2 regions of the Methylomonas sp. AM2-LC genome follow, and region 2 is predicted to be linked to the other one. Evidence: predicted binding sites of a transcription regulator. Region 2 holds the regulator's gene; the other holds the start of a gene.
What was found. The regulator HrcA, encoded in region 2, represses chaperone genes, less so after heat shock. The targets are predictions, from matches to a motif close to TNTTAGCACTCNNNNNNNNNGAGTGCTAANA.
Positions count from the first base shown of each region.

Region 1: the regulator HrcA is predicted to act here: its motif matches at 3,740-3,770, upstream of rpoH (RNA polymerase sigma factor RpoH).

Region 1 is NZ_CP157005.1:3,968,565-3,977,971, forward strand. It holds gene ABH008_RS17630 (hypothetical protein) at 50-388, opposite strand; gene ABH008_RS17635 (restriction endonuclease) at 948-1,826, opposite strand; gene ABH008_RS17640 (hypothetical protein) at 1,864-1,992, shown strand; tRNA gene ABH008_RS17645 (tRNA-Leu) at 2,708-2,792, opposite strand; gene rpoH (RNA polymerase sigma factor RpoH) at 2,842-3,699, opposite strand; gene ABH008_RS17655 (glutamine--tRNA ligase/YqeY domain fusion protein) at 4,054-5,715, shown strand; gene ABH008_RS17660 (fructosamine kinase family protein) at 5,727-6,611, shown strand; gene ABH008_RS17665 (spermine synthase) at 6,747-7,550, shown strand; gene ABH008_RS17670 (YgiQ family radical SAM protein) at 7,547-9,407, shown strand, end outside.
Region 2 is NZ_CP157005.1:98,924-108,330, reverse strand. It holds gene dnaJ (molecular chaperone DnaJ) at 1-68, opposite strand, end outside; gene dnaK (molecular chaperone DnaK) at 194-2,173, opposite strand; gene grpE (nucleotide exchange factor GrpE) at 2,215-2,856, opposite strand; gene hrcA (heat-inducible transcriptional repressor HrcA) at 2,909-3,949, opposite strand; gene ABH008_RS00440 (NAD(+) kinase) at 4,264-5,148, shown strand; gene recN (DNA repair protein RecN) at 5,153-6,832, shown strand; gene ABH008_RS00430 (hypothetical protein) at 6,837-7,058, opposite strand; gene ABH008_RS00425 (DMT family transporter) at 7,224-8,135, opposite strand; gene ABH008_RS00420 (hypothetical protein) at 8,423-8,755, shown strand; gene ABH008_RS00415 (IS110 family transposase) at 9,184-9,407, opposite strand, start outside.

The DNA.
Region 1 (9,407 bases), 1.1 Mb from region 2:
GGCTTATATTCTTTCTGTATCAATAACCTACTACTGATAAACATCAAGATTATTTTGCTATTTCCATTATCACTATTCCTTGTTGCATTTCGTCTATTCCTTCTTGCAGATCACCTGCTTTAGCTGCCTTTAAAGCCACTTTAATTTTGTTGCTAGCTCGTTGTAGACGGATTGAGCTTCCTTTCTCGTCTTGAACTTTTAATGCCACAAGAGTTGAATTGGCTTTTTCGATGAATGCTTGGGTATCACCTTGCTTACCTGCCTCAACTGCGTTATTTGACAACGCAATCAAATTAGTAAAATTTTCGTTCAAAGGGCTACCCGCGGCAAAAGCACCCATTGATAAAATAGATAAAAGCAACGCCACTAAATAATATTTTGGTTTCATAAATTATCCCCAGATAATTGTTGATAAGATAAAGGGGGAATGCAAATGATGAGGGCTTCTAAAAGCGACTACTATGTTACTTGAAAAACGTTAACTGTATTTCTTTACATTAGTTATTCATTATTAAGCATGGATAACATCCTATTAAAGTTCGACGTTTTTCAAGTATCACGGGAGTAACCAAGTGACATTTACCTAGTTCGCTATTAAATCGTCATCATTAAACAAAAACAGATTTAACACTAACAAACTACCCGTTCATTTCCATTCTTGGTAGTAAAGTGATTTTCACTAAACTGTATTTAAAATACCAGACTTATTACTTAAGATCTGTACGCTATCACACTTACATAACTACACGTAGTTTAAAATCCAAATAAAATACAATTTGAGTTATCCAATTTATTTCCCAAGTAATGCATTGTGATACTGCTGTTCTGAAAATCGTAGCCTAAATCAATACCAATTCGTTTAATAGCCATCTCTAACGCTATCTTAGTGCATTGTAAATGCTTACGTTGCACCGCTTTTCGCGCAGGTCGTCTAGAACAGTGTTAGGCTAAATTTCCTCCGGGTCAAAAAAATCATTATCGATAATTTTTACTTCGTAATAGCTTTTAGTCTGCACACCAACATTGTACTTATGCATCAGATCAACAAGCTTAGAACCATCCACTAAGATTATTTTGTGATGTGCATCTCTGGCTTTTGCTTTTGCCTTTTCATCAAAAGTTGAAGTAGTCACAAAGATACCTTTCCGGGTATCGCCACTCATAGCTCCGATAAAATTGCGTATATCAGTTTCACGGACTTTATTTTCGCTATACCGCTTGGCTTGAATATATATTTTGTCAAGCCCAAGCTGATCTTCGTTAATAATGCCATCAATCCCGCCATCACCGGACTTGGCTGTTTCTATAAAGTCGCCATACCCCATTTTTTTAAGCAAAATCAAAATTATCTTTTCAAACGCATACGGATCAACCTCTTTAAGCTTTGAAAGTAGCTCATCTTTTACTTCTCGCTCGATCTTCTCAAACCCAGAATCAATTAAATCCTGTGGACTTGCGTTTACTACGATTGTTTGATCTGATGCAGACTTACTTTCTGGTTCATAAAAAGTAATGACATTCGATTGAATGTCATTGATAGATACATTTTCTGACTTGGTAGATTTCCCCTTCTCGGTAATCTGAACGTAGCCTCGTTGTGGATAGTGAACTAACCCGCCTTTCTTCAGATAGGACTTTCCCCAATTAATTCGATTTTCGATTAAACGATCCCCACTTTTGGTAATCACCTCCAGCAGTTCCTGTGGTAAGTTAGAATAAAAACGATCCACTACAAGCCGAACCAAATCACGACCCTTTATGATTTCACCATCTTTAAGCACTTCCAAAATTGGTAGAAAGGTTTCATTAAACTTCGGTAATTCCATTAATTTTCCGTTCTTGCAGTTTGATATGTAAAATTAAATGCATAAAGGTCTGTTGGTCCGCTATGCAACCTTTGTCAATCGGTTATTTGAACATTATACGCAAATGGGTAGTATCGAAAATGGCGAATATTTGGAACATTCCAGTTTGGCTAGAGACGGAAGTTAGGAAAAGAGACAAGGTTTGTGTTTATTGTGGGCTTGATTTTACGCCTGCCAAAGTATCCAGGAGGTCAGCAGCTAGCTGGGAGCACATCATTAACGATGCAAAAATTATCACTAGAGAAAATATTGTTCTTTGTTGTTGCGGGTGCAATGCCAGCAAGGGACAAAAGCAGCTCTCTGTATGGTTGCAATCAAAATACTGCAAAGATCGAGGTATTACCCCTGGTTCAGTCGCCCCAATAATCAAACAGGCAATCTCAAATGGTCAATAAGACGCGCATGCCGGTGTTTTTTTCGGATTCATAAGTGAAATTCTATCAATTAGAATATGCTAATAAACAAGTCTGCATATTGCTTGACTAATTCAGCATGATTTTCACCTTTTGGAATAGGTTCCAACTCTATAGGACATTGCGCCATTTTCCTTACTTACTGCCTGATCGTTAACGTTTATCATCGGCTAACTTTAAAGCCTTATTAGGATTGGGCTTAGATGCTTTGATGGTGGTATCAGATAGCGCCATTGGGGGTATCTCCTGGGGGTATATTTGGTGTTTTTGGGGGTGTTTTTTAAATATACCCCGTTTTATACCCCCAGTTTTTGCGGATGTCAACGCACCTTGGCACACATCATTGGACGAAAAAAGGCAATAAAAAACCCGCTAAGCCTAATGACTTGCGGGTTTTAATATGTTCTTGGACTTCTTAAAGCTTTTCTTTGGTACCGAGGGTCGGAATCGAACCGACACTCCTTTCGGAACCGGATTTTGAATCCGGCGCGTCTACCAGTTTCACCACCCCGGCAAAGAAAAACGGCATTATACTCTTTTTTTTAACTATGCAAAATGTTTTTTTAAGCTTCCAGCACTACTGCGTTTTTCAGTTTTTTCATGGCATTCTGTTCAAGCTGTCTGATACGCTCTGCGGATACCTTATAGCGCTCGGCCAGATCGTGCAAGGTGGCTTTTTCTTCATTTAACCAGCGGCTAGCCAAAATATCGCGACTTCTGTCGTCCAGATTAGCCATAGCCAGCATTAATTTTTCTTCCTTACTCTCTTCCCAATCAGATTTTTCCAACAAAACAGCAGGATCGGCACCGTGCTGTTCCAGATAGGCAATGGGGGCAATACTATGCTCATCGCCATTGTCATCATGAGCTGGCTCTAAGCCAACATCTTGACCATCCAAACGCATTTCCATTTCGTAAACGGTTTTAATATCGACGTTCAGGTTTTCAGCAATGGCTTCCGCATCATCTTGAGACAAATGAGTTAAGTCTTTTTTCATTTTACGCAGATTAAAAAACAGCTTGCGTTGTGCCTTAGTGGTAGCCACTTTAACAATACGCCAGTTTTTAATCACAAACTCGTGTATTTCAGCTTTAATCCAATGCACAGCAAAAGACACCAAGCGAATACCTAAATCTGGGTCGAAACGTTTTACGGCTTTCATCAAACCAATATTGCCCTCTTGAACAATGTCAGCCAAAGGTAAACCGTATCCGGCATAGCCTCTGGCAACATGTGCAACAAAACGCAAATTGGACATCACCAGTTCGCGAGCGGCATTGATATCGCCTTCGTCACGATAACGGATAGCCAGCTCTTGCTCTTTTTCTACCGTTAATTGCGGTATTTGAGCAATGAGGTTTAAATAAGCATCAAAAGTCCCGACCGATAAATTGATCGGTAAAGCCAAATTGTTATTCATAAACACCCCGTATAAGCAAAGAATTTTTAAGTTGTTAGAATTTTAGCACTCACCTGACAAGAGTGCTAATAATTTTAAAAGTTCATTTTTTGCAAACTGTGTGCTACATCAAATTATTAATCGTTTCTTAATTTCTTGCGCGAAAAAGACTGTCTATCCGCAACAAGCTTAGGAAGAACAACCTTTTTCATCATCAACCTATCATTAACAGTCTGTAATCACTTTAACGACGATTAATTTTTAGTAGGAATTACACGACACTACGATGACTACCTTTACGAAAAAGGCTTAAAGTCGTTAAAATGACCTCTATAATAAATAGAATCTCCTAAACTCAAAGCGACTCACATCATCATGTCAGCAACCGATAGCTCAGCACCATCGAATTTTATTCGCCATATTATTGCTACTGATCTGGCAAACCACAAAAATCAGGGCAAAGTGGCCACCCGCTTTCCGCCAGAACCCAATGGTTATCTGCATATTGGACACGCAAAATCAATTTGCCTTAACTTTACACTAGCCATTGAAAATCAGGGTACCTGTAATTTACGTTTTGACGATACCAACCCAGAAAAGGAAAGCATCGAGTATATGGAATCCATAGAACGCGATGTGCTATGGCTGGGTTTTACTTGGGCGGCTAAATATCATGCCTCTGATTATTTCGAACAATTATATGATTATGCCATCCAGCTGATTAAACAAGGCGATGCCTATGTAGATAGCTCTAGCCCGGAACAAATCCGTGCAGATCGCGGCACCTTAACCGAACCAGGCAAAGAAAGCCCTGACAGGCAACGTTCAATTGCCGAAAATCTGGATTTATTTACCCGCATGCGCGCAGGTGAGTTTGCGGATGGCGCTTACGTATTACGCGCCAAAATCGACATGACTTCTCCCAATGTCAATATGCGCGACCCTACTATCTATCGTATCCGCCGAGTTCATCACCAACGTACCGGTAATGATTGGTGTCTGTATCCGATGTACGATTACACGCATTGTATTTCCGATGCCTTGGAAGGCATAACCCATTCCATTTGTACGCTGGAATTTGAAGATCACAGACCTTTATACGATTGGGTACTGGATAAATTGCAAACCCCCTGTCATCCACAACAAATTGAATTTGCACGACTGCAACTGGAATACACCATAGTCAGCAAACGCAAATTACTACAATTGGTAACAGAAAAACACGTCAACGGTTGGAGCGATCCCCGCATGCCAACTATCTCAGGTTTGCGTCGGGCTGGTTTTACTCCAGAGGCGATTCGTAATTTCTGCGAACGCATCGGCGTCACCAAAAAAGACTCATGGATTGAAATGGGGGTACTGGAAAACTGTATCCGCGAAAATCTTAACGAACACGCCCCCAGAGCAATGGCAGTTTTAAAACCATTGCGTGTAGTTATCAGCAATTGGGAGACCGATAAAACTGAAACCTACCAAATTGCCAACCACCCACAAAAACCGGAACTGGGCAGCCGTGAAGTAACATTCTCCAACACTATTTTTATAGAACAGGATGATTTTGCGGAAAACCCACCCAAAGATTTTAAACGCTTAACCACGGGTAGCGAAGTGCGTTTACGCGGCTCTTACGTGATCAAGTGTGACGAAGTGATTAAAGATGCAGAAGGCAATGTCATTGCCCTGCACTGTAGTTACGATCCGGCTACACTGGGCAAAAATCCAGAAGGACGCAAGGTAAAAGGTGTTATTCACTGGGTATCGGCTGCGCATTCGTTTACGGCTGAATTACGCTTATATGATCGTTTATTCAGCCATCCTAATCCAGATACACTGGATAACTTTCTGGACGGATTGAATCCCAACTCTCTGGAAATACTGTCTGATTGCCGCCTGGAAGCTTCTTTAGCCACAGCTACACCTGATACTCGTTATCAATTCGAACGTACTGGCTATTTTTGTGTAGATTCTGAAGATAGTACGCCTGAGAAACCGGTATTTAATCGTACCGTCACATTACGCGATAGCTGGGTTAAATAAGGTAAAGCGCCATGCTGGATTTGCAAAAGCTGCTCAAGCATCTGGAACAAGAGACCGGACAGACTTTGCAACAGGCGCGTTTAAGCAGTATTGGCGGTGGGGATATTAACAGTGCCTACCAACTTCAGGCATCAGGACATAATTGGTTTATTAAAGTCAATAGTGCGCATTTACTGGATATGTTTGTTGCTGAAGCCTGCGGCTTGCAGGCTTTAGCAGACAGCCATACCTTACGCATCCCCAAAACTATCACTCACGGCAGCTTACAAAATCATGCTTATCTGGTTTTAGAGTATATAGAATTAAGCCCATTACGTGGCGCTAGCCTTAGCCGATTTGGCGAACAACTGGCACATCTGCACAAATCTACCCAAGCTTATTTTGGCTGGACACACGACAACACCATAGGCTCTACCCCGCAATCCAATCGTCAACACGCTGATTGGATAAGCTTTTGGCAACAGGAACGCTTAGCGAAACAATTACAGCTTGCTGCCGCCGATGGCTACCACGGCAGCTTACAAACACAAGGTGAAAAACTACTGGTCAAACTAGCCAGCTTTTTTACCGATTACCAACCTTATCCCTCTTTGTTACATGGTGATTTATGGGGTGGTAATGCAGCAGTAGATGCAAACGGAAATCCGGTGATATTTGATCCGGCCTGTTATTTTGGTGATCGCGAAACAGATATTGCCATGACAGAACTGTTTGGCGGTTTTGGTGCCGAATTTTATGCTGCTTATCATGCTACCCTGCCTCTGGATGCTGGTTACAAAACCCGAAAAACCCTCTATAACCTTTATCACATCCTTAACCATTTGCATTTATTTGGCTCGGGCTATTTACGGCAAGCAACCAGCATGATTGAGCAATTATTGGCAGAGTTGGGATAGCGTTAACCTGCAAATTACGCTGTCAATTCAACCTAAAAAACAACCTTACTCACAATAATCCATTGTTTAACAAGACTTTTAGCTTCATTTGCGCGAAAATAGGCGTATTGACTGTTAAAAACTTGCTCCCCAACTATGTATAAATATGAAGGCCTGCTGATTCATCAAAGCCATGATGAGCAGGGTGTTATCGAAATTGTTGATCAGGCAGGCGTGCGCGCCTTGCATTTTGGCTCGCACGCCCGCCAGAGCAGCATGCTGCTAACCGATCCCAATCGCCTACATTCCTTGTATGCACGGGCTATGATGGCAGGCTTGCTATTTAACGACCAACCCAAAGATGTATTGATGATAGGCTTAGGTGGCGGCACCATCGCTAAATTTTTACTGCATCAATTCAGCAAATGTCGCGTTAAAGCAGTGGAATTTCGTAGTAGTGTTTTAAAAGTGGCCCGCAGCCATTTTGGCTTGCCACTTGATCCACGCCTAAAAATCAAAATTGGCTGTGGAGCCCAGCACGTCTATCAAGCGAGCCGTGAAAATAGCGAACTGCATGATGTAATCATGATAGATGCCTATGATCACGCCGGCATGGCTCCAGAAGTGAGCAGTCAAGTGTTTTTTGATAACTGTCGAACTTTGCTAGCAAAAGACGGTCTGCTAATCATCAATTTATGGGGCACCGATAAAGATATGTTTCAGCAAGTGAGCTGGAATATGGGACTTGTTTTTCAGCAACGTATGTTATTTTTACCCGTACGCAGCCGTGGTAATGTGATAGGCTTCGCCTTTGGTGAAAACATGCACAAACCCACCTTTAAAGACTTGATTCAAAAAGCCAAACTGCTAGAACAACGTTACCAATTGGAATATTTACTATTCTTGCAGGACTTTAAACGCCACAACCCTAACGCCCTTACCCGAGTACTAAAATCGTGAACTTCAACGCAGCCAATATTTTTGGCTACAAAAAATACTGGGCGCATCGCTTCGGCCCCGCTTCTGAACTTCCCATGAGCCTGACAGAAATGCACCAGCTAGGTTGGGATGCCTGTGACATTATACTGGTCACCGGCGATGCTTATGTCGATCACCCCAGCTTTGGCATGGCGGTAATAGGCCGAGTATTAGAAGCACAAGGCTTTAGGGTGGGAATTATTTCCCAACCAGATTGGCACAGTGCCGAGGATTTTAAAAAACTGGGGCAACCAAAACTGTTTTTTGGTGTAACCGGCGGCAACATGGATTCCATGGTAAATCGCTATACCTCTGATAAAAAAATCCGCTCCAATGATGCATATACGGCACAGGGCGCAGCGGGCAAACGCCCGGATCGAGCAGTAAACGTCTACGCGCATCGCTGCCGCGAAGCCTATAAACAGGTACCCATCATTATTGGCGGCATAGAAGCCAGTTTACGCCGCATGGCGCATTACGATTACTGGTCTGACACTGTACGTAAATCTATTTTACTGGATTCTAAAGCGGATTTATTGGTGTATGGCAATGCCGAACGGCAAATTGTAGAAATCGCTCAGCGTCTGGCAAAAGGGGAAACGGTTGCCGATCTAAAAGGTATTCGGGGCACAGTACATTTTGTAAAACAAATACCGCAGGGCTGGATAGAGAAAGACTCATCGGATATTGATAAACCCGGCGCGATCATCACGCATCACAATCCATATCAGGAAATGCCGGAGTGTGATAAAAAACCCGCCAGCGACAGCAACGAACAAGTGCTGCAATTTAAGCCGATTGCCAATTCTCAACGCAACAAAACCGTGATTCGTTTACCTGCTTATGAAGTGGTAAAAGATGATCCTATACAATATGCGCATGCCTCAAGAGTAATGCACGGCGAAACCAACCCTGGCAATGCCCGTGCCTTAATCCAGCGCCACGCCAACCGCGAGGTTTGGATTAATCCGCCGCCCTACCCGTTAACTACCGAAGAGATGGATGGCGTTTTTGATCTGCCTTATTCACGCCTGCCGCATACCGAATACGGCAAAGCCAATATACCCGCCTTTGAGATGATCCAGCATTCGGTGTTGATTATGCGCGGCTGCTTTGGTGGTTGTAGTTTTTGCTCAATAACCGAGCATGAAGGCCGCATTATTCAAAACCGTTCTGAAGATTCTATTATTCGCGAAATCGAAGCAATTAGAGATACTTCGCCCAACTTCACTGGTCATATTTCCGATTTGGGTGGGCCGACTGCCAATATGTGGCGTCTGGCCTGCAAAGATGCAGAGATTGAAGCATCATGCCGCAAACCCTCCTGTGTGTTTCCGGGTATTTGTCACAATCTCAATACCGATCAAACGCCACTCATTAAACTGTATCGACGTGCTCGTGCCATTCCAGGCATTAAGAAAATTTTTATTGCTTCCGGTTTACGCTATGACATTGCCGTGGAAAATCCAGAATATGTCAAAGAACTGGTCACCCACCATGTTGGCGGTTATTTAAAAATTGCCCCAGAACATACCGAACAAGGCCCATTGTCTAAAATGATGAAGCCTGGCATGGGTAGTTACGACCGATTCAAACAAATGTTTGATAAATATTCCAAAGAAGCAGGCAAGGAACAATATCTAATACCGTATTTTATCGCCGCACATCCGGGTACGGAAGATACCGATATGCTTAATCTGGCACTATGGTTAAAACGTAACGGCTTTCGGGCAGATCAGGTACAGGCGTTTCTGCCCTCACCCATGTCCATAGCCACAGCCATGTATCATTCGGGCAAAGACACCCTGCAAAAAGTGAGTCGACAAAGTGCTAATATTT
Region 2 (9,407 bases):
TTCTTGATCTCGGCGTCGCTTGCGGTTTTATCGACTTCTAACAGTTTATAAAAATCTTCTTTTGCCATAACGTAGAAAACCGTTGGCGCTAACCAACGGTTACTTAATAAATAAAATTAAGAAAATGATGAGCAGTTATACACTGCTCATCCTGGCCCTGTCCACTATCGGTAAGGGTAGAATACGAATGACATTATTTTTTGTCGTCTTTAACTTCTTCAAATTCAGCGTCAACCACATTGTGATCATGCTCTGCTGTTGCATGCTCAGACGAGCTGCCACCCGCATGAGCAGCTGCATCACCTGCGCCTGCGCCATCTTTTTGAGCATAGACACGTTCCGCTAGTTTACCTGATAATTCAGTTAATACATGGGTTTTGGCTTCAATAGCCTCTTTGTCATCGCTTTTTACCACAGCTTGCAAATCTTTAATGGCTGATTCGATAGCGGCACGCTCTTCGCCTGATACCTGATCACCTAAATCTTTTAGTGATTTTTCGGTAGCATGAATCATGCCTTCTGCAGTGTTACGTGTTGTAACAAGAGCAGCAATTTTGCGGTCTTCGTCCGCATGTGCTTCAGCGTCTTTAATCATGCGTTCAACTTCGTCATCCGATAAGCCGCTAGAAGCCTTAATTACAATAGACTGTTTTTTGCCTGTGGCTTTATCTTTAGCCGATACATTCAAAATACCATTAGCATCAATATCAAAAGATACTTCAATTTGTGGAATGCCACGTGGTGCAGGTGGAATATCCTGCAAATCGAAACGACCCAGCGATTTGTTTCCAGAAGCAACTTCACGCTCACCTTGCAGCACATGAATAGTTACAGCGGTTTGGTTGTCTTCCGCAGTTGAAAATACTTGTGCGGCGTTGGTAGGTATAGTGGTGTTTTTTTCGATCAGTTTAGTCATTACGCCGCCCATGGTTTCGATACCCAGGGACAGAGGTGAAACGTCCAGCAACAACACATCTTTAACATCACCACCCAATACGCCAGCCTGAATGGCTGCACCCAAAGCCACTGCTTCGTCTGGATTAACATCTTTACGAGGCTCTTTGCCAAACAGGCTTTTAACGAAAGCTTGTACTTTAGGCATACGGCTTTGACCGCCGACTAAAATAACATCGTTAATTGCAGAAGATGAAATACCGGCGTCTTTAATCGCTTGCAGACAAGGACCTTTGGTTCTTTCAATCAATTCATCAACCAGAGATTCCAGTTTGGCACGGCTTAATTTAACATTCAAATGTTTTGGGCCGCTGGCATCTGCCGTAATATAAGGCAAATTAATATCAGTTTGCTCAGAAGAGGATAATTCGATTTTAGCTTTCTCTGCCGCTTCTTTTAAACGTTGTAATGCTAAAGGATCGTTATGTAAATCAATACCTGAGTCGCGTTTAAATTCACCCGCTAAAAAGTCAATAATACGTAAGTCAAAGTCTTCGCCGCCCAAAAAGGTATCGCCGTTAGTCGCTAATACTTCAAATTGGTGTTCGCCTTCAATTTCAGCAATTTCGATAATGGAAATATCAAATGTACCGCCGCCCAGATCGTAAACGGCAATAGTGGTATCGCCCTTGGGTTTGTCCATACCAAAAGCCAGTGCAGCAGCGGTAGGTTCGTTGATGATGCGTTTGACATCCAAACCTGCAATACGGCCAGCATCTTTGGTAGCCTGACGTTGTGAGTCATTAAAGTAAGCTGGTACAGTGATCACTGCTTCAGTGACTTCTTCGCCCAAAAACGCTTCAGCATCTTTTTTCAGCTTCATCAAAACGCGTGAAGACACTTCAGGTGGTGCCATTTTTTTACCGTGGCATTCTACCCAAGCGTCACCATTATTGGCTTCCATAATTTTATAGGGAACCATTTTAATGTCTTTTTGTACAGCCTCTTCTTTGAAGCGACGACCAATCAAACGTTTAATAGCAAACAAGGTATTTTCAGGATTGGTAACTGCCTGACGTTTTGCAGACTGACCAACCAGCACTTCGTTATCGCCGGTAAAGGCTATGATCGACGGTGTCGTTCTGGCGCCTTCACTATTTTCGATAACACGTGCTACACCGTTTTCCAGGACTGCTACGCAGGAGTTTGTTGTTCCGAGGTCAATTCCGATCATTTTAGCCATTGATGTCTCCAGACTTGAATTTGTTAAATTTGTGATTATTAAGAGTTGTTACAGATATGTGGTTGATAGTTTAATTTTCAAGCCTGCTCATCAATTTTTGCACTATCCGTTGGTTTGTCTTCAGCTTTAGCTACCACCACCAAGGCTGGGCGCAATAAGCGACCATTAATTACATAGCCCTTTTGGAATACGGTGATCACTTTGCCAGGATCAACAGTCGAACTGGGCTGCATAACCATGGCTTGATGTAATTCTGGATTAAAAACCTCACCGACAGGGTCAATGGCTTCTATGTTAAATTTGGCAAATGCCGACTCAAACTGTTTCAATGTCAATTCGCTGCCTTCACGCAGTTTAAGCACTTCTGGGTGGTCACTGTTAATAGCACGTAAACCCAATTCAAGGCTATCCATGACACTTAATAATTCTTTGGCAAATTTAGTTAAACCGTATTTGCGTTCATCATCTAAATCTTTTTGCACTCGTTTTTTCAGGTTTTCCATGTCTGCCTGAACGCGCAAGGCCTTGTCCAGATTGCCACTGGCTTGTTGTTGTGCCAGGGTCAATTCAATTTTCAGTGCTTCTACACTCAATTCCTGATTTTCCGCAGGGCTTGCAGCGGCTTCTTGTTCTTCAAATGCGGTATTGGTTTGATCAAGAACCTCGGCAATTAATTCGCTATCCGGCTTCGATTCGTGGCTTGATTGTTGATGACTCATTATAATTAACTCCGTAGTTCTAAATTTTAGCTTGGCCTTAAGGTAGGGGCTTTTATTTGGGATTCAAGGCCGCACCCAATAATTTTGCCGTGACATCGACAAAAGGAATCACTTTTTGGTAATTCATGCGGGTTGGACCTATCACTCCAAGTACCCCCACCACTTGCTCATTTACTGAATAAGAGGCAGTGACCAGACTGCAATGGTCAAAAGCACGATAGCCAGACTCTTCACCGATAAAGATCTGTACACCTTCGGCTGCCAGACACTGATCCAATAAATGAATAACACCGCGTTTGTGATTGAATGCTTCAAATAGCTGCTTGAGACAATCCATGTCGGCTAATTCTGAAAAGCCCATCAGATTGGTTTCGCCACTCAATACATAATCATCTTTGGGTTGTTGGGCAAATGTTAATTGTGCCATGTTCACGGCATCTATCATGCCCTGATTAACCAAGTGCCGATCATTGTCTAAATCCTTTAATACCATCTCGCGTATTTTGGACAAACTATGGCCTACGTAAACCGAGTTAAGGTAATTCGCTGCCTGTTGTAATTCTGCGGCACTAAATAATTTGCTGGTATGGATAATTTTATTGTGAACTTCATCCCCTTCGGTAACAAAAATCACCAATACTCGGGTGCTGGACATTGGTAGAAACTCTATCTGCCTTAACACCACCGATTCACGCCTTGGCAAGGTCACTACACCAGCCATTTGCGTGACATCGGATAATAATTTGGAAGCCTTGCCAACTACATCACTCATGTTTTCGGCGTCCACACCCAGGCTGGTTTGCAATTGGTTCAGTTCATTGGTTGCCAGTGGTTTAACCGTCAATAAATTATCAACAAACAACCGATAACCACTCACGGTAGGTACGCGGCCTGCGGAAGTGTGGGGTGAATGTATCAAGCCCATATCTTCCAGATCCGCCATAACATTGCGAATACTGGCCGGACTTAATTTTAATTGCGGATCTTTAGATAACAGCCTGGAGCCTACTGGCTGACCATCCTGAATATAACGTTCAACTAAAGTTTTTAATAGATACAGCGATCGCTCGTTTAAATCCTGATTTTTTATCACACTGACACCCGATTATGGCAATTAGCACTCTAAATACAAGAGTGCCAGAGAAAGCTATCAGTAAGTTAAATTATTGTCAATAAGATAGAAATCACAAATTAGAAAAAATACGTATTTTTTAAAAGTAATGTGAATTCAGGTGTTTCGTTAAGTGTTTTTGACTGGCAAAATTACCATTAGGCTTTAGTAAAACAAGTTTTGAGCGTTCCTTTATAATTTTGTTAAAATTAAAGTTATCCCGGCTTTGTTGTTTTATCCTCGCTAAACCACTATTTCTTTGTATAATCGCACCAACCTTTTAATCCAGCACAAATATGCTCACCACTTTCCCGCGTATTGGCATCATCGGAAAATTCGGTGACCCCGTCATAGCTCCAACCCTTAGTCAACTCTATCGGTATTTGCTAAGCCGGGGCCATCAGGTACTGGTTGATACTGAAAGTGCCGTTTTACTCAAAGAGACATCTGTTACAAATCTGGACATAGAGCAATTACCCAAACACTGTGATTTAATAATCGCGGTAGGTGGAGATGGCACGTTTTTAACTGCCGCACGGGCAGTAGCGGATGTTGAGATACCCTTGCTGGGGGTGAATTTAGGTAGAGTTGGATTTTTAACCGATATTTCACCAGAACAACTACTCAAACATCTAGAGCAAATATTACTCGGTAAGTTTAAAACCGAACAACGCCGCTTGTTGCAAGCTATGATTATCCGCGATGGTAATATTATCCATCGGCAAACAGCAGTGAATGAGGTGGTGGTACATCGCTGGGTAACACCCAGTATGATAGAAATTGTTACGACTATTGATGGTGTTTATTTAAATACGCAGCGCTCCGATGGCTTAATCGTGGCAACGCCAACCGGTTCCACCGCTTATTCTCTTTCGGCAGGCGGACCAATATTACATCCCGCCTTACATGCATTGGTGCTGGTGCCTCTTAATCCGCATACACTTTCCAACCGGCCTATCGTGGTGGATGACCGTGTGGAAATTGAAATTCGCTTTAGTCAGACCCGGCAGATCAATGCTTTGGTCACCTGCGATAATATGGAAATACCAGATGTACACATCGGTGACAAAATTGTCATTAAAACAGCTGAAAAACCGATTAGAATTTTACATCCTGAAGATCACGACTTTTTTCACATTCTAAGAAGTAAACTAAATTGGAGCGGCGGTTACCCCGTCTAATACGATGCTGGCAAACCTTAATATAATAGATTTAGCGGTAGTTGATGCTTTGGACCTTAACCTCGAGCAGGGCATGTCGGTGCTGACCGGCGAAACGGGGGCAGGTAAATCTATTTTATTAACCGCACTCGGTTTAGCGTTGGGAGACCGTGCCGATTCGGGCTATGTGCGCCCCAATTGTAAGCGTGCGGAAGTGAATATTGAATTTGAGTTGGCAGATGCGCCGCAAGCTCTACAATGGCTGTTAGATAAAGAGCTAGATGATGATCAGCAATGTTTGATTCGTCGTACTATCAGCGATGATGGCCGCTCTAAAGCTTATATCAACAATCGTCCGGTTAATTTACAGACCTTGCAAGAACTTAGCCGCTTACTGGTGGAAATTCACGGCCAGCATGCGCATTTAACCTTGCAAGATAACGAAGAGCAACGGCGGTTACTGGATGATTTTGCCAATAATCAAACCCTATTGGAGCAACTTAACAGCAGTTATCAAAATTGGAAACAGGCGCATAAAGAATTACAGCACTTAATTAAAACCAGTAGCGAGCAAACCGAACGCGAAGAATTATTACGCTATCAATTGGAAGAACTACAGCAGCTGGATCTCGATGAATACGATTTTCAGGCTATAGCCGATGAACATCATAAACTGGCAAATCTGGGTAAAATTCTAAGTGTAGGTCAGCAACAATTGGATGTTTTATACGATAACGATCAACATTCAGTGGCGGAAATGTTGGGCCATTGCCTACATGGTATTCAAGAGCTATCCCAATATGCACATGAACTGACTGAAATTAGCAGTTTATTGACTGAAGCGGAAATTCAGGTCAGCGAAGCGGCTCAACAATTACGCCGCTTTCTGGAAAACCAGCAAGCCGACCCACAGCAATTTGCCTATCTGGAACAGCAGATTGCTGTTATTCAAAGCCTGAGCCGCAAACACAAAACCGCCCCTGAAGCCTTACCGCAATTAGCAGCACAACTGGCTGCCGAACTTAACAATCTTAGTCACAGTAGTGAGCGTATCGAGAGCTTGAGTGTAGATAGTCAACGATTCCTTGCCGATTATCAAGCCTTATCGCAACAACTTTCTCAGCGCCGTCAACAGGCGGCGGCAGAATTGCAACAGCGCATTTCAGCCACTATTAAGGAATTAGGCATGCCACATGGCGAGTTTTTAGTTAATGTAACGCCTGCCTACCACAGTGAGCCGCAGCGCAACGGTCAGGATGGTATCGATTTTCTGGTAACTACCAATCCTGGTTTGCCTGCCAAGCCACTGGGCAAGGTGGCGTCTGGCGGAGAATTGTCGCGCATCAGTCTGGCCATACAAGTGACCACCAGTCCCGATAAAACCACCCCTACTATGATTTTTGACGAAGTAGACTCAGGTATTGGTGGTGGAATTGCCGAAATTGTTGGTCAGAAATTGCGCAGCTTAAGTAAAAATCGGCAAGTGTTGTGTGTAACGCATTTACCTCAGGTTGCGGCTCAGGCCAATCAGCATTTATTTGTAGCTAAAAATCAAAAAGCGTCTATCACTTCATCTACCGTCAGACGCTTAAGTGATGAAGAGCGCGTTAATGAAATAGCACGTATGCTAGGTGGGATTACTATTACCGAAAATACTTTGGCCCATGCCAAAGAGATGCTAGAAAACGGCAACGTGCAAATCTAGGCTTTTATAAAGATTTTATAAAACCGCGTATAAAACAGATTTGCGCTTGTTGTTGTGTAATGGCAGAGCTAATATTGTTCTCATGAATCAAATACGAGTCGAACAAATTACTGGCATCTTTAGGGGTGATATAGGTATAGGTTCCGTAGCCTTTTAAGTAGAGAAACTCATGGTGGAGTTGCTCTATAAAACCGGCACGCTCATGCAATAATGAGGCCTTGTTCATGACACTCTCCTGCTAGTTAGTTCGTGTATGCTATTGTATTTATTTTTAATAATTTATCTGTGATACGGTGATTAATTCAATACGAATGTTCAAAATAAATTTGCACCTTTGCACATAATACATAGATTTTTATACGCCCGATAAGTTCACTGTTTAATGTATGCTTTACCGCAAAGTTAAACTGAACACCCCTAACATTACCAATACTGCACCACCTATCTGCAAATTGGTTAAAGTTTCACCCAGAAATACGGTCGCCAATAATAAGGTGGAGACTGGACCCAGCGAACCAATCAGCGAAGTATGGCTGGAACCTATCATGCGGATAGCTGCCGACAGCATGAATACCGGCAATACGGTAGAAAAAATGGCCATTACTACGCTGTATTGATAAACCTGCATCGGCAAATCTAAAGCCTGTATAGGATGGGTGCACAAAAATTGCACTACAGTTGCTAAACATGCTACAAGCATGGCATAAGCCGTAAAACGCGAAGCACCAATTTTAACCACAAACTCCCCAGTACCTATCAGGTAAAACGCATAAGTTAGCGTACTGGCAAACACAAAGCCGGCACCTAACCATAAATGTTCGGCCTGAATATGCAGCTGATCAAACACCACCACGCCGATACCGCTATAACTAAGTAGCATAGCCAGCAATTCTTTACGCCCAAAAGGTTTGCGCAAAAAAACCGCAGACAAAATTACGACCAACGTGGGGTAAAGAAACAGTATCAGACGTTCCAGTCCAGCAGAAATGTATTGCAAGCCAATAAAATCAAACAGACTGGATAAATAATAACCAGAGAATCCCAGCACCAATAAAGCCAGATAATCCTTTCTATTTAAAGGTGTTTGCTGATTGCTGTGGGCATGGCGCAAGGCTATCAGTAAAAAAAAGGGTGCGGAAAACAACATGCGTAACGCCAGCAGCGTCACCGCATCAACCGGATAATGATAGGCCAGTTTTACTAGAATAGCTTTGGTGGAGAAACCAATTGCCGCGAGAGTGGCTAAGGTAAACCCCAATAGGGTTTTAGGTTGGGTAGCGATTGGGTGGGTTTTATGTGGCATAAGGCTCCATGGTTAGTGCGAGCCTTATGCGAGTAACAAAGCAAACGCGGAAAGCCCGCGGTTTGCTTCAGAAAATTATAAAAACAGCAACACCGCAGCAACAGGATAAGCCAGTCGCCATAGTAGGTTTTTATAAAGAGTGAGATTAATATGCATGGGGTGAATATTATTAGAGTAGATGGTGGCGTGTCAATTATTTATTTTTGAGTTTGAATTAGCTTAGATTCTAATAAAGAATTAATTGTTATACAATCTTCTGAATTTTTCAATATGTTATAGCATTGGTTTTGAGTGATTATGCACCTCATCAATTTAAGGGTAAAGAAAGTGGACATATGGTCATAGGATCAGTGACAGAGATACGGATGCTTGGGGAACAACTGCAGGCTCTTACTGCTGAAAACTCCAATTTTAGCGATAAGAATTGGCCTCCATTAGTTGTATCAACTCTAATCAATCGAGCTTCTGATTATTCATTATCATTTCATATCGAAACCAAGATTGGCAATTGCCCACCATCAAACATGCCACAAAGTGAGACTCGAAAAACTATCTTTTTCATCTTGTCGATTGTCGGTTTTATTAGCTTAGTGAGATTGGGGTTAACCTATATTTTTTAAGCTTGACTCGAACAAATACTCAGAATAAAAAACACACGGAAAGAAAAACACACGGGGTCATATATGGTCTACCCCGTATTGCAAGAAAAATTTCACTCGTGACAAAAAGAATATTGCTTCCATATATCCGGCCTTTAATTGCTGAGGAACCATTATCCTCTAGCCCTGATGGAATCCGCACATTCCTACCTCATCAGTTCCACGGCTTCTAAGAGCCCGAGACCCCATCAGGTTCATAGGAATGCAGGTGTTACCTTTTTTGCCATCACTTTAATTTTATCCACGCAATTCGTTGTTAGCCTCATTCCTAGTGACTTTTATTAAAATCTAAACCCTAGCGATCCTCTCGGCGAGGGTGGGGTAAGCCGCACGGCTAGGGGCAAAGCCCCTAATGAGTGCTTAAAATAAGGCATTATTCCAATCATCGATTATGCCGCCGCTTTGTAGTTGACCTTGTGTGTCAGTACGGCCCAGGCAATCCGGGCATTTTTGTTTGCTACGGCGACGTTGGTGATGTCAGTGATCCAGCGGCTGCGTTTGTCTTGCTTCTTGTGCGCCACTCTAACCGTCGATCGTCCACCATGAATTAATAAGGTTCGTAAGTAAGTATCACCTCGCTTGCTGATTCCCAGCAACGTCTGTTTCCCACCTG